DNA from 2 places in the Agrobacterium sp. GW821-FHT02D03 genome. Region 2 is predicted to be linked to the other one. Evidence: predicted binding sites of a transcription regulator. Region 2 holds the regulator's gene; the other holds the start of a gene.
What was found. Region 2 encodes HrcA, which represses chaperone genes, less so after heat shock. Its sites were predicted from a motif close to GTTAGCACTCNCNNNNNGNGAGTGCTAAC; they were not measured.
Positions count from the first base shown of each region.

Region 1: the regulator HrcA is predicted to act here: its motif matches at 2,178-2,206, upstream of groES (co-chaperone GroES).

Region 1 is NZ_JBWKVN010000001.1:2,487,134-2,493,707, reverse strand. It holds gene groL (chaperonin GroEL) at 113-1,747, opposite strand; gene groES (co-chaperone GroES) at 1,823-2,119, opposite strand; gene chrA (chromate efflux transporter) at 2,289-3,608, shown strand; gene AC07U5_RS11865 (TIGR01459 family HAD-type hydrolase) at 3,712-4,560, shown strand; gene AC07U5_RS11860 (bifunctional riboflavin kinase/FAD synthetase) at 4,673-5,653, shown strand; gene ileS (isoleucine--tRNA ligase) at 5,925-6,574, shown strand, end outside.
Region 2 is NZ_JBWKVN010000001.1:2,832,732-2,839,305, forward strand. It holds gene rpoN (RNA polymerase factor sigma-54) at 1-726, shown strand, start outside; gene hpf (ribosome hibernation-promoting factor, HPF/YfiA family) at 951-1,526, shown strand; gene ptsN (PTS IIA-like nitrogen regulatory protein PtsN) at 1,595-2,056, shown strand; gene grpE (nucleotide exchange factor GrpE) at 2,268-2,900, opposite strand; gene hrcA (heat-inducible transcriptional repressor HrcA) at 3,067-4,158, opposite strand; gene rph (ribonuclease PH) at 4,325-5,041, shown strand; gene rdgB (RdgB/HAM1 family non-canonical purine NTP pyrophosphatase) at 5,055-5,699, shown strand; gene hemW (radical SAM family heme chaperone HemW) at 5,708-6,574, shown strand, end outside.

The DNA.
Region 1 (6,574 bases), 350 kb from region 2:
GGCTCGCAATGCTGGACTGAGCTGAGGGGAATTTGATCGCGACGGCGGAACGCGCCAAACAAAAAGGGCGATCCGAAGACCGCCCTTTCGTATTCCAGAGGGAATGGACTGATTAGAAGTCCATGCCGCCCATGCCGCCGCCCGGCATTGCAGGCATTGCGGAGTCCTTCTTCGGCAGCTCGGCAATCATGGCTTCCGTGGTGATCAGCAGCGAAGCAACCGAAGCTGCGTTCTGCAGAGCCGTACGGACAACCTTGACCGGGTCGACGATACCCATGGCAATCATGTCGCCATATTCGCCGGTCTGAGCGTTGTAACCGAAGTTATCGTCATCCTTGTCGAGAAGCTTGCCAACAACGATCGAAGCTTCGTCACCTGCGTTGTCTGCGATCTGGCGAACCAGCGACTGCAGAGCGCGGCGAACGATGTTGATACCAGCTTCCTGGTCGTCGTTCACACCCTTGACGGTGATCTTCTGAGCGGAACGAAGCAGAGCGGTACCACCGCCGGCAACGATGCCTTCCTGAACAGCAGCGCGGGTTGCGTTCAGAGCGTCGTCGATACGGTCCTTGCGCTCCTTCACTTCAACTTCCGTTGCACCGCCGACGCGGATGACGGCAACGCCACCAGCGAGCTTGGCAAGGCGTTCCTGCAGCTTTTCGCGGTCGTAATCGGAAGAGGTTTCTTCGACCTGAGCCTTGATCTGGGCAACGCGGCCTTCGATGTCGGTCTTCTGGCCGGAGCCGTCAACGATCGTGGTGTTTTCCTTGGAGATGGAAACCTTCTTGGCCTTGCCGAGCATGTCGAGAGTGACATTTTCGAGCTTGATGCCGAGGTCTTCGGAGATCACGGTACCACCGGTCAGGATCGCGATGTCTTCAAGCATGGCCTTGCGGCGGTCGCCGAAGCCAGGAGCCTTGACGGCAGCGATCTTGAGGCCGCCACGCAGCTTGTTGACGACGAGCGTTGCAAGAGCTTCGCCTTCGACGTCTTCAGCGATGATGACGAGCGGCTTGCCGGTCTGAACAACGGCTTCGAGAACTGGAAGCATGGCCTGAAGGTTGGACAGCTTCTTCTCGTGAAGGAGAATGTAAGCGTCTTCCAGGTCGGCAATCATCTTCTCAGGGTTGGTCACGAAGTAGGGCGACAGGTAGCCGCGGTCGAACTGCATGCCTTCGACGACTTCGAGTTCGGTCTCAGCGGTCTTGGCTTCTTCGACGGTGATAACGCCTTCGTTGCCAACCTTCTGCATGGCTTCCGCGATGTCGCGGCCAACCTGCGTGTCGCCGTTAGCGGAGATCGTACCGACCTGAGCAACTTCCTCAGAGGTGTTGATCTTCTTTGCCTTCGCCTGCAGGTCCTTGACGACTTCTGAAACAGCGAGGTCGATACCGCGCTTCAGGTCCATCGGGTTCATGCCGGCTGCAACAGCCTTCTGGCCTTCGCGAACGATCGCCTGGGCAAGAACGGTTGCAGTCGTGGTGCCGTCACCGGCGATGTCGTTGGTCTTCGAAGCAACTTCGCGGACCATCTGTGCGCCCATGTTCTCGAACTTGTCTTCCAGTTCGATTTCCTTGGCGACGGAAACGCCGTCCTTGGTGATGCGCGGTGCGCCGAAGGACTTGTCGATAACAACGTTACGACCCTTCGGGCCGAGCGTGACCTTCACTGCGTCAGCGAGAATGTCGACGCCCTTGAGCATCTTTTCGCGCGCCGAGCGGCCGAATTTTACTTCTTTGGCTGCCATGTTTCAAAACTCCTGGTTTCGAATGGCCGGAACAGTGTCCGGCTTCAGATTACGGAAATGGGGAAGGCGGCTAAATCAGCCGATGATGCCCATGATGTCGGCTTCCTTCATGATGAGAAGGTCTTCGCCGTCGAGCTTTACTTCCGTGCCGGACCACTTGCCGAACAGGATGCGGTCGCCGACCTTGACGTCGAGAGCGACGATCTTGCCGGACTCATCGCGTGCGCCGGAGCCAACTGCGACGATTTCGCCTTCCTGCGGCTTTTCCTTGGCGGTATCAGGAATGATGATGCCACCCTTGGTCTTAGCTTCAGACTCAACGCGACGAACCACAACGCGGTCGTGCAGCGGGCGGAAATTGGTGCTTGCCATTGTCTATTCCCTCGATCAAATGACATTCGCGGATCGGAAACGACCCGCCTGGATTGATGTTAGCACTCTCATTTGCCGAGTGCTAGCGAGACGGAGATAAGCAGGGTGTCGGGTGCTGTCAAGAACGGCCCGTCGGAAAAATTTCATGTAAAATGGTTACTGCGATTGCATGACAGATTTTTTGCGCTCTGAAACTTCCGCTACCCACCCGACTCTGTCGGAACTCTTTTTTGTCTTCGGCCGTGTTGGCCTGTTGAGCTTCGGCGGTCCAGCGGGCCAGATCGGCATGATGCACCGCGTGCTGGTCGATGAGAAACGCTGGCTTTCCGAAGAGCGATTCCTGCACGCGCTGAATTACTGCATGCTTCTCCCAGGACCGGAGGCCCAGCAACTGGCAACCTATGCCGGATGGCTTCTGCATGGCAGACGCGGCGGCATCATCGCCGGCATGCTCTTCGTTCTGCCGGGCTTCCTCGTCATCGTCGCACTTGCGGCAGCCTATGCGCTCTATCAGGATACGCATTGGCTGCCCGCCCTTCTCTTCGGTCTGAAGGCAGGCGTGCTCGCCATCGTCATCGAAGCCTTGCTGCGCGTGGCAAAACGCGCGCTGAAGAGCCGCTTCCTGATCGGCGTTGCGGCCGCAGCCTTCATAGCTCTGTTCTTTTTCGGCGTTCCCTTTCCGCTTGTCATTCTCGCTGCCGGTATTTCGGGTTTCCTGAAAGCCCGAGGAGGGCGCTCGACAAAGCCTGATGTCGAAAGCAAGGCACCACCCCTGCTGCGGCAGATCCGAGGGGTTCTCGTCGGCATTTTCATCTGGCAAATGCCGCTTCTGCTGTTCTGGCTTCTGGCCGCGCCGAACTCGCTCATCGAACTGCAAGAGTTTTTCTCAAGGCTTGCAGTCGTCACCTTTGGTGGCGCCTATGCGGTTCTTGCCTATGTGGCGCAGGTTGCGGTGGAGACGCATCACTGGATGACGGCAAGCGAGATGCTGGACGGCCTGGCGCTTGCCGAGGCTACACCCGGACCGCTCGTTCTGGTTCTCTCCTATATCGGCTTTCTCGCAGCGTTTCGGCATCCAGGCATGCTCGATCCGATGCTGGCGGGTGTTGCTGGGGCAAGTGTTGCCGCCTGGGCGACTTTCGTCCCAAGCTTCATCTTCATATTTCTCGGTGCGCCTTACGTGGAAAGGCTGAGAGACAATGCGGCTTTATCCGGCGCCTTGTCCGCCATTACCGGTGCGGTGGTGGGCGTCATTCTCAATCTTTCGGTCTGGTTTGGCCTGCATGTGCTTTTTGGCAAAGTCGACAGGGTTGAACTTCTGCCTCAGATCAATTTCGGCATGTCCTTGCCGGACTGGCATTCGCTCGACCTTGCATCGCTTGCGCTCTTCGTCGTCTCGGCCATCATGCTGTTTCGCCTGAAATTCGGGATGCTGCCGGTGCTCGGCCTGTGTATCGGGGCAGGTTTCATCAGGCTTTGGCTCGGCTGAGGTCTTAGTTGCGCACAGGTACCCGCTGTCTTTTTCGCTTGCCATCGCAACCAGCCTTTGCGATGTCACGAGCTCGAAAATGATGGAAAGAGTTGGAAGATTCATGGCCCACCGCATTGCCACCCTTGGCGACATCACCTCCCAATTCGATGTCATCCTCTCCGATGTGTGGGGTGTGCTGCACAATGGCGTGACCGCTTTTCCCGCGGCCGGTGTCGCATTGGCCGAAGCGCGCAAGAACGGCAAGACTGTCGTCCTCATCACCAATTCCCCGCGTCCGGCAGTCGGCGTCATTCCGCAGCTGCGTGCGCTTGGCGTGCCCGATGAGGCCTATGACCGCATCGTAACCTCTGGTGACGTGACCCGCGAGCTGATTGCCGAGGGACCGAAGAAGGTCTTCCTGCTGGGTCCCGAGCGCGATATGCCGCTGTTTGATGGTCTCGACGTTACGGTGGTGGGTGAAAGCGATGCGGAAGCCGTTGTCTGCACTGGTTTCTTCGACGACGAAACCGAAACGCCTGAAGATTATACCGAGATGCTAAAGGGTTTCGTCGCCCGCTCCGCGCCGATGATCTGCGCCAACCCTGATCTGGTGGTCGAGCGTGGCGAGCGCATCATCCCCTGCGCAGGCGCCATGGCGGCCTACTTCGAGCAGCTGGGCGGCGAAGTGCGCATTGCCGGCAAGCCGCATGCGCCGATCTACGAGGCCTGCTTTGCCGCGGCAAAGGAAGTGCGCGGCGCGTTCAGCAAGGACCGCGTTCTGGCAATCGGCGATGGCATGCCGACCGACGTCAAGGGCGCCATCTCCGCCGGTCTCGATCTCCTCTACATCAGCGGCGGCATTCATGCGGCGGAATACACGTTGAATGGCGAGATCGATGAGGCGCTTCTTAATAGCTATCTGAAAAGCCAGAATGCGGCGCCCGGCTGGTGGATGCCGCGTCTGGCCTAAAGCGAGTCGCGATCTTTCAGATCCGCGCTTTACGCTTTAGTTCTTGTTTGTCGCATGTCGTTATCGCAAAACCGGTGACCACTTTTGCGCGACACGCTTTAGAAAGTTTCCGATGACCGTGTTCCATCGCAATGAGAAGAAAGAGCCGCTTCCGGACGCATTGAAGGGTGGCGTTGTCGCGATCGGTAATTTCGATGGTGTGCATCGCGGCCATCGCGCCGTTCTGGATCAGGCCCTGGAGCTTGCAAGATCGCGCGGCGTTGCAGCCCTTGTCCTGACATTCGAGCCGCATCCCCGCACTGTTTTCCGGCCGGAGACGCCGGTCTTTCGTCTGACGCCGGCGCCGCTGAAAGCGCGCCTTCTGGAGGCGGAGGGCTTTCAATCCGTCATCGAATATCCCTTCGACAAGACATTCTCGCAGCGTTCGGCAGAAGATTTCGTCAAATCCATTCTAGTCGACTGGCTGGGTGCTGGTGGCGTCGTCACCGGGGTCGACTTCCATTTCGGCAAGGGCCGCGAGGGCGGTCCGGCCTTTCTGATGCAGGCTGGCAAGCGCCATGGCTTCGATGTGACGCTGGTAGATTCGTTTCGTGATGAGGGTTCGGACGTGATTTCATCAAGCCGTATTCGGGACTGTCTGGCCAAGGGCGATGTGGTCGGTGCCGCAGGTTTGCTTGGCTATCGCTTCACGGTGGAGGCAGAGGTTATTCGCGGACAGCAGCTTGGCCGCACGCTCGGTTACCCGACAGCCAACATGGCGCTGCCACCCGAAACGGAGTTGAAGCCTGGGATTTATGCGGTGCGCTTCAGAGAGGCCAACGGAACGCTGCATGACGGTGTGGCAAGTTTCGGCTATCGCCCGACGGTGACGGAAAATGGCGCAGCACTTCTTGAAACCTTCGTCTTCGATTTCAGCGGCGATCTTTACGGCCAGGTCTGCTCGGTTTCCTTCTTCGGCCACCTGCGCGATGAGCTGAAATTTGATGGGCTGGAGCCGCTCGTCGTTCAGATGAAGAAGGACGAGGAGGAGGCAAGAGCGCTTCTTTCAGGTGTCACGCCGCTCAGCGAAGTGGATGCTAAGATCGCTTTTTGACGAAGCGGGCCACTCCTGCGATCAATTCCCTTTTCAAACAGGCTGAAACGTCCTAAACAACCGGCCATGAACCAATATCGGTCGACGTTCATATCCCGAATTATTGGCCCGGCCTTCCGCCCGCTCTGAGAGCCGGAAGGTCCGGGATTTTGGCGCTTGTCTCAAGCATGTCGTCCAGGCATGCGTCAGACGATCCAGGCGCCTTCGCTAAGCCCTCTTTTTTTGATGAGACGGCGCGAGCCTCATTCGGCGCCGCGATAATGGTACGATCATGAACGACACCGCAGAAAAAATCGATTACTCCGCAACGCTTTACCTGCCGCAGACGGACTTCCCGATGCGCGCCGGTCTGCCGCAAAAAGAGCCGGAGCTGGTCAAGCGCTGGCAGCAAATGGACCTCTACAAGAAGCTGCGCGCCTCCGCCGCCGGCCGCGAGAAGTTCGTGCTGCATGATGGCCCTCCTTACGCAAACGGCAACATCCACATCGGCCACGCGCTGAACAAGATCCTGAAGGACGTCATCACCCGCTCCTTCCAGATGCGTGGTTACGACTCCAACTACGTCCCCGGTTGGGATTGCCACGGCCTGCCGATCGAATGGAAGATCGAGGAAGCCTACCGCGCCAAGGGCAAGAACAAGGACGAAGTTCCGATCAACGAATTCCGCAAGGAATGCCGTGACTTTGCCGCTGGCTGGATCAAGGTTCAGTCGGAAGAGTTCAAGCGTCTCGGTATCGAAGGCGATTTCGACAATCCCTATACGACGATGAACTTCCACGCTGAAGCGCGCATCGCCGGCGAGCTCTTGAAGATCGCCAAGAGCGGCCAGCTCTATCGCGGCTCCAAGCCTGTCATGTGGTCGGTCGTCGAGCGCACGGCGCTGGCAGAAGCGGAAGTCGAGTATCACGATGTCGAAAGCGA
Region 2 (6,574 bases):
CTGAGCGAGATCCGTGGTCTCAATCCGCGTCCCGGTGCTGGCTTCGAAACGGGTTCGTGCGAGACCATCATACCGGACATCATCGTCCATCCCTCCACCGATGGAAGCTGGTTGATCGACCTCAATCCGGAGACGCTGCCGCGCGTCTTGGTCAATCACAGCTATTTCACGGAAGTGTCCAAGGTGAAACCGCGCGCAGGGGAAGACGGCGAATTCCTCTCCACCTGCATGCAGACGGCCAACTGGCTGACGCGCAGCCTCGATCAGCGGGCAAGGACGATCATGAAGGTGGCGAGCGAAATCGTCCGGCAGCAGGATGCGTTTCTGCTGCATGGCGTGGATCACTTACGCCCCCTCAATCTGAAGCAGGTCGCCGATGCCATCAAGATGCATGAATCGACGGTCAGCCGCGTCACATCGCGCAAATACATGCTGACGCCGCGTGGCGTCTTCGAACTCAAATATTTCTTCAGCGTCTCCATCGGCTCGTCGGAGGGTGGCGACAATCACTCGGCAGAAGCGGTTCGTCATCGCATCCGCACGATGATCGCGCAGGAAGCGCCCAGCTCGGTTCTGTCCGATGACGATATCGTCGATCAGCTGAAAAAAAGTGGCATCGATCTGGCGCGACGGACTGTCGCAAAATATCGTGAAGCGATGAACATCCCCTCCTCCGTGCAGCGCCGTCGGGAGAAAAAGGCGATGGCCCGCATGGCCTCGGCTTGAGCCCTTTTATTATAGTTTACAAACACTTAAGATTGACAATTGACTTGCCTAGCCGACAAGGCTAGAAGCTCGCCGCAGACAAGGCGGGGGTCTGAAGAGGGAATTGCATTCAAGGGGCAGCGGCATTCGTCTGCAAAGGCACGAAAGAGGTCGCGAAACGCTTGGATGAGCGCTCAGCTTGACGTAAGCTGGTATACGCAAATCACTGAAAAAGGAAAAATTCCATGAGTGTGCGTGTATCTGGTAAACATATGGATGTGGGCGAGTCTTTCCGTCAAAAGATCGAGGACAATATAAGCCAAGCCGTTACCAAATACTTCGATGGGGGGTATTCCGGCCAGGTGACGGTCGCGAAGTCCGGCCAGCTTTTTGCTGCGGATTGCAAGATCCACCTCGATACTGGGGTCGTTCTGCACGCGGCAGGGCAGGCCAACGATCCGCAAGCCAGCTTCGACGCGGCGGCAGAGCGCATTGAAAAGCGCCTGCGTCGTTACAAGCGCAGGCTTAAGGATCACCATAACGGTTCAGCGTCCAAGGGGATCGATGAGGAAGTCGCCTACCGGGTGATGGATGCAGTCCCGGATGAGGATGAGGAAATCGCGGAAGATTTCGCGCCGACAATCGTGGCCGAGACTTCCAAACAGATCAAAACCATGACGGTTGCAAGCGCAGTCATGGCTCTCGATATGACCGATGAGCCAGTTCTGCTGTTCCGCAGCCCGTCGAAAGAACTCAACATCGTCTACCGTCGCAACGATGGAAACATCGGCTGGGTCGACGCGGCGATGATCAAGAGCTGAAGTCTAAGGACCCGGAAGGCGCCCTCAAGCGTCTTCCGGTTCGTCTCGATGGCATGAAGGAAAAAGAAATGGCATTGGCAGATTTGCTGCACCAAGATGCGATTATTCCCGCGCTAAAGGTCAATTCCAAGAAGCAACTCCTTCAGGAACTGGCAGCAAAGGCATCCCGTATCACCGGGGTTTCCGAGCGGGACGTATTCGACGTCATCTTGCAGCGTGAGCGGCTCGGCTCCACCGGCGTCGGTCATGGCATTGCCATTCCCCATGGAAAGCTCAGCAGCATTTCCTCCATTACCGGCGTTTTCGCGCGCCTGGAAACACCCGTCGACTTCGAAGCACTCGACGACCAGCCGGTCGATCTCGTGTTTCTTCTGCTCGCGCCGGAAGGTGCTGGCGCCGACCACCTGAAAGCCCTGTCGCGGATTGCCCGCGTTCTGCGCGACCCGGAACTGGTGGCGAAACTGCGCGCGACTGATTCCGATACCGCGATCTACACATTTCTTAACCAGGAGCAGGTGAACGCGGCCTGAACGCCAAGCCTGGGTTCACGCGAACATAGCCCTGACGTTTAAAGCGCCGTGCGTCCTATTGGACGCACGGCGCTTTACCTTTTTGAATCGACGCATCGTGCTTTCCGAAAATCGAGACCGCTTTTCGGGCCGATGTTGTAAAACAAAGGCCCGGATATCGATCAGATATCCGGGCCTTTTGCTATTGATCAGATGAAGACGAAGAAGGCGCTCAGGCGTCTTTCTCGTTGAGACCGCTCGTGCCGGGCTCAGCACCTGCCGGCGCTTCAACCTTCGGTCCACCCTTGGCGACGCCGACCATGGCGGGACGCAGAACGCGCTCGCCGATGGTAAAGCCAGCCTGCACCACTTGGACGACCGTGTTGTTCGGCACGGTGGTATTCGGGATTTCGAACATGGCCTGATGGAAGTTCGGATCAAACTTCTCACCCTCGGCATCGATCTTCTTCACGCCGTGACGCTCAAGTGCGGAGAGCATGGAACGTTCCGTCATATCGACGCCTTCGATCAGACCCTTGATATTGGCTTCGGCACTTTGCTTCAGTTCTTCGGGAATGGTGTCGAGCGCGCGGCGAAGATTGTCGGAGACGGCCAGCATGTCACGCGCGAAGCCGGCAACGGAATAGGCCTTTGCATCCTTGACCTCACGTTCGGTGCGACGGCGAAGATTGTCCATCTCAGCGGCCAGACGCAGGAATTTGTCGCGAAGATCGGCGTTTTCCGCCTTCAGCACATCGATCGGATCGGGTTCTGCCTGCTCCGGCACCGCATTCTCCGCCGTGGTCGCTTCCACTGCTTCGTCGGCAGCGCCTGCGTCAGGTCCGGTCTTGTTGGTGTCAGTCATGACGTTCTCCAAATTACATGTGTATTGTGGCTTGCAATGAGATTGAGCCCGATATCGAGCTTTGCCATGCAAAAATCAAGGCTTACGGGAAAAAGGAGCGGTTTTTCAAGCGACCTGCGCGGGTAGACCGTTTCCTTTTCAGATGGAAACGTCAAATGGAAACGCTCTAACGTCGCTTGGTGGAAAGCCGCGCCATGATCTGGGCGGTGTAATCCACCATCGGCACGATGCGGGAATAGTTCAGCCGTGTCGGGCCGATCACCCCGACAGCGCCTACGACCCGGTTCTCGTCGTCTTTGTAGGGTGCGACGATCAGCGATGAGCCCGACAGGGAAAACAACTTATTTTCCGAGCCGATGAAAATCCTGACCCCGGAGCCGGTCTCTGCCAGATTGAGGATCTCGATCAGGTTTTCCTTGCGCTCCAGATCGTCGAAAAGAAGACGAACGCGGTCGATATCTTCTTCGCCGGCAAGCCCCTCGAGAAGATTGGAGCGGCCGCGCACGATCAGGCGCCCGAGCTTGCCTTCCTCATTGTCACCGGACCAGACGGCAAGGCCCCGCTCGACCAGATCCTGAGCCAGCGTGCTCAGCGCGCTTTGAAGCTCGTTCTTCTGTCGGGCTATCTGGCTTCGCAGTTCCGGCAAGGTCTGGCCGCCGAGATGCGCGTTGATGAAGTTGGCGGCCTCGGTCAATTGCGACGAAGTGATGCCGGCCGGCAGCTCGATGATGCGGTTTTCGACCTGGTTATGGTCGCCGACCAGAACGGCGAGCGCCTTGGTTGGCTCCAGCCGGATGAACTCCACATGTTTGAGGACGGCATCGTTCTTGGCGGTCAGCACCAGCCCTGCCCCGCGCGACATGCCGGAGAGCATGCTGCTTGCCTCATACAGCAGGCCTTCGAGAGACTGTTCGCGCCCGGAGATCGGGCCGATATGCCGGTCGATATTGGCGCGCTCGGCCTCTGGCAGTTCGCCCACCTGCATGAAGGCATCGACGAAGAAGCGAAGCCCGGTCTGGGTCGGCAGGCGTCCGGCACTGACATGCGGCGAATAAATGAGACCGAGTTCCTCCAGATCGCTCATGACGTTACGCACAGACGCTGGCGACAGCGACATGGGAAGCAGGCGAGAGAGACTACGCGAACCGAGCGGTTCGCCCGTTTCCAGATAGCCTTCCACAATGCGCCTGAAGATTTCGCGTGAGCGATCGTCCAGAAGCGCACCTGGCTCTTTGCCGATGGGGGGTGTTATGCCCATGCCGCTCGTTTTTCCCCAAGCTGTTTTTGACTGTGTTGAATATAGTCACTCGGTCTTCCAAGTGAAAACGGAAATTCGGCTCTAAGCCCTGCTCGTCCGCTTTTCCTTTGCAAAAGCGTCGCCCTGACCGTAGAAGGCGGGAAGTTAAGAGACGGAGAGAAACGATATGCGGCCCTCAGGCAGAAAAACCGACCAGATGCGTAAGGTATCCTTCGAGCGTAACTTCTCCAAGCACGCCGAAGGCTCCTGTCTCGTCAAATTCGGCGATACGCATGTTCTGGTCACCGCCAGCCTCGAGGAAAAGACGCCGCCGTGGCTGCGCAACAGTGGCAAAGGCTGGGTTACAGCTGAATATGGCATGCTTCCCCGCTCCACCAACGAGCGCATGAAGCGCGAAGCATCGTCCGGCAAGCAAGGCGGTAGAACGCAGGAAATCCAGCGCCTGATCGGCCGTTCGCTGCGCGCAGTCGTTGATCTGCAAGCCCTTGGCGAACGCCAGATCAGCATCGACTGCGACGTCATCCAGGCCGATGGTGGTACGCGTACCGCCTCCATCACCGGTGCCTGGATTGCCCTTCACGACTGCCTGAAGTGGATGGAAAGCCGCAACATGCTGAAGGTCGAAAAGGTTCTGAAGGATCATATCGCCGCCATCTCCTGCGGCATCTTCGCCAATCAGCCGGTGATCGATCTCGATTACCTGGAAGACTCCTCTGCGGAAACAGACGCCAACTTCGTCATCACCGGCTCTGGCGGCATCGTCGAGATTCAGGGCACCGCCGAGGGTAAGCCATTCTCGGAAGAAGAATTCCTGACCCTGCTTGGCCTTGCCAAGGCTGGCTGTGCGGAACTCGTCGAGATGCAGAAGCAGGCAATCGCCTGAACGGGACAAGACCATGCGCAAGCTTGATACCAGAACCATCGTCGTTGCCAGCCACAACAAGGGCAAGATTGCCGAAATCGCCGACCTGATCGGCCCTCTCGGCTTTTCGGCAAAATCGGCCGCCGAGCTAAATTTCGAGGAGCCGGCCGAAACCGGGACGACCTTCGAAGAAAATGCGGCGATCAAGGCGCTCGCTTCGGCCAAGGCATCCGGCATGCCCGCACTCTCCGACGATTCGGGCCTGGTGATCGACGCGCTGGACGGCGCGCCGGGCGTCTACACTGCGGACTGGGCGGAGACCGGCAACGGCACACGCGATTTCGCCATGGCGATGCAAAAGGTCGAAGACGCGCTTCAGGAGCGTGGTGCGACGACACCGGAGCAGCGCACGGGTCGCTTCGTCAGCGTTCTTTGCCTGGCCTGGCCAGACGGCCATACCGAGTTTTTCCGCGGTGAAGCGGAAGGCACGATCGTCTGGCCGCCACGCGGCACGAGCGGTTTCGGCTACGATCCGATCTTCCAGCCAGAAGGCTACACAACCAGCTTTGGCGAAATGACATCCGACGAAAAGCATGGCTGGCGCCAGGGCGATGCGACAGCGCTGTCGCACCGCGCACGCGCTTTCAAAACATTCGTCGAAACCTGCCTGGAGGCATGAGCATTACGATGACCGGGAGCGGCCTTTCTTCTGCGCCCGGCGCACATCCGTCCGGATATGCGGACCTTCTGCCGGATACGGGTGAGCCCGGCTTCGGCATCTATGTTCACTGGCCCTTCTGCGCGGCCAAGTGTCCCTATTGCGATTTCAACAGCCATGTCCGCCATCAGCCGGTGGATCAGGAGCGGTTCGTTGCCGCCTTCCTGCGCGAAATGGAAACGATGCGGCAGTTGAGCGGCCCGAAGGTCGTCACCAGCATTTTCATGGGCGGCGGCACGCCGTCGCTGATGGACCCGCAGACGGTCGGCGCCATTCTGGATGGTATCGCCCGTTATTGGCGCGTGCCGGACGGCATCGAGATCACCATGGAGGCCAATCCATCCAGCGTGGAAGCGGAACGCTTTCGTGGCTACAGGGCCGCCGGCGTCAATCGCGTCTCCATGGGCGTACAAGCGCTGAATGACCGGGATCTGAAGTTCCTCGGACGCCTGCATGATGTGGCCGATGCGCTGAAGGCTATCCGGCTGGCGCGCGAAATCTTCCCACGCATGTCCTTCGATCTCATCTATGCCCGCCCCAATCAGACAGTTGAGGAATGGGAAAAGGAACTCGAAGAGGCCATCTCTTATGCGGTCGATCACCTGTCGCTCTACCAGTTGACGATCGAGGAAGGCACGGCCTTCTACGGTCTCCACAAGGCGGGCAAGCTGATTGTTCCGGATGGCGAACAGTCGGCTGTGCTTTACGAGGCGACGCAGGAGATTACCGCACGCCATGGGCTCCCGGCCTATGAGGTTTCCAATCATGCGCGTCCGGGCGCTGAGAGCCGCCACAACCTCACCTATTGGCGCTATGGCGACTATGCCGGTATCGGC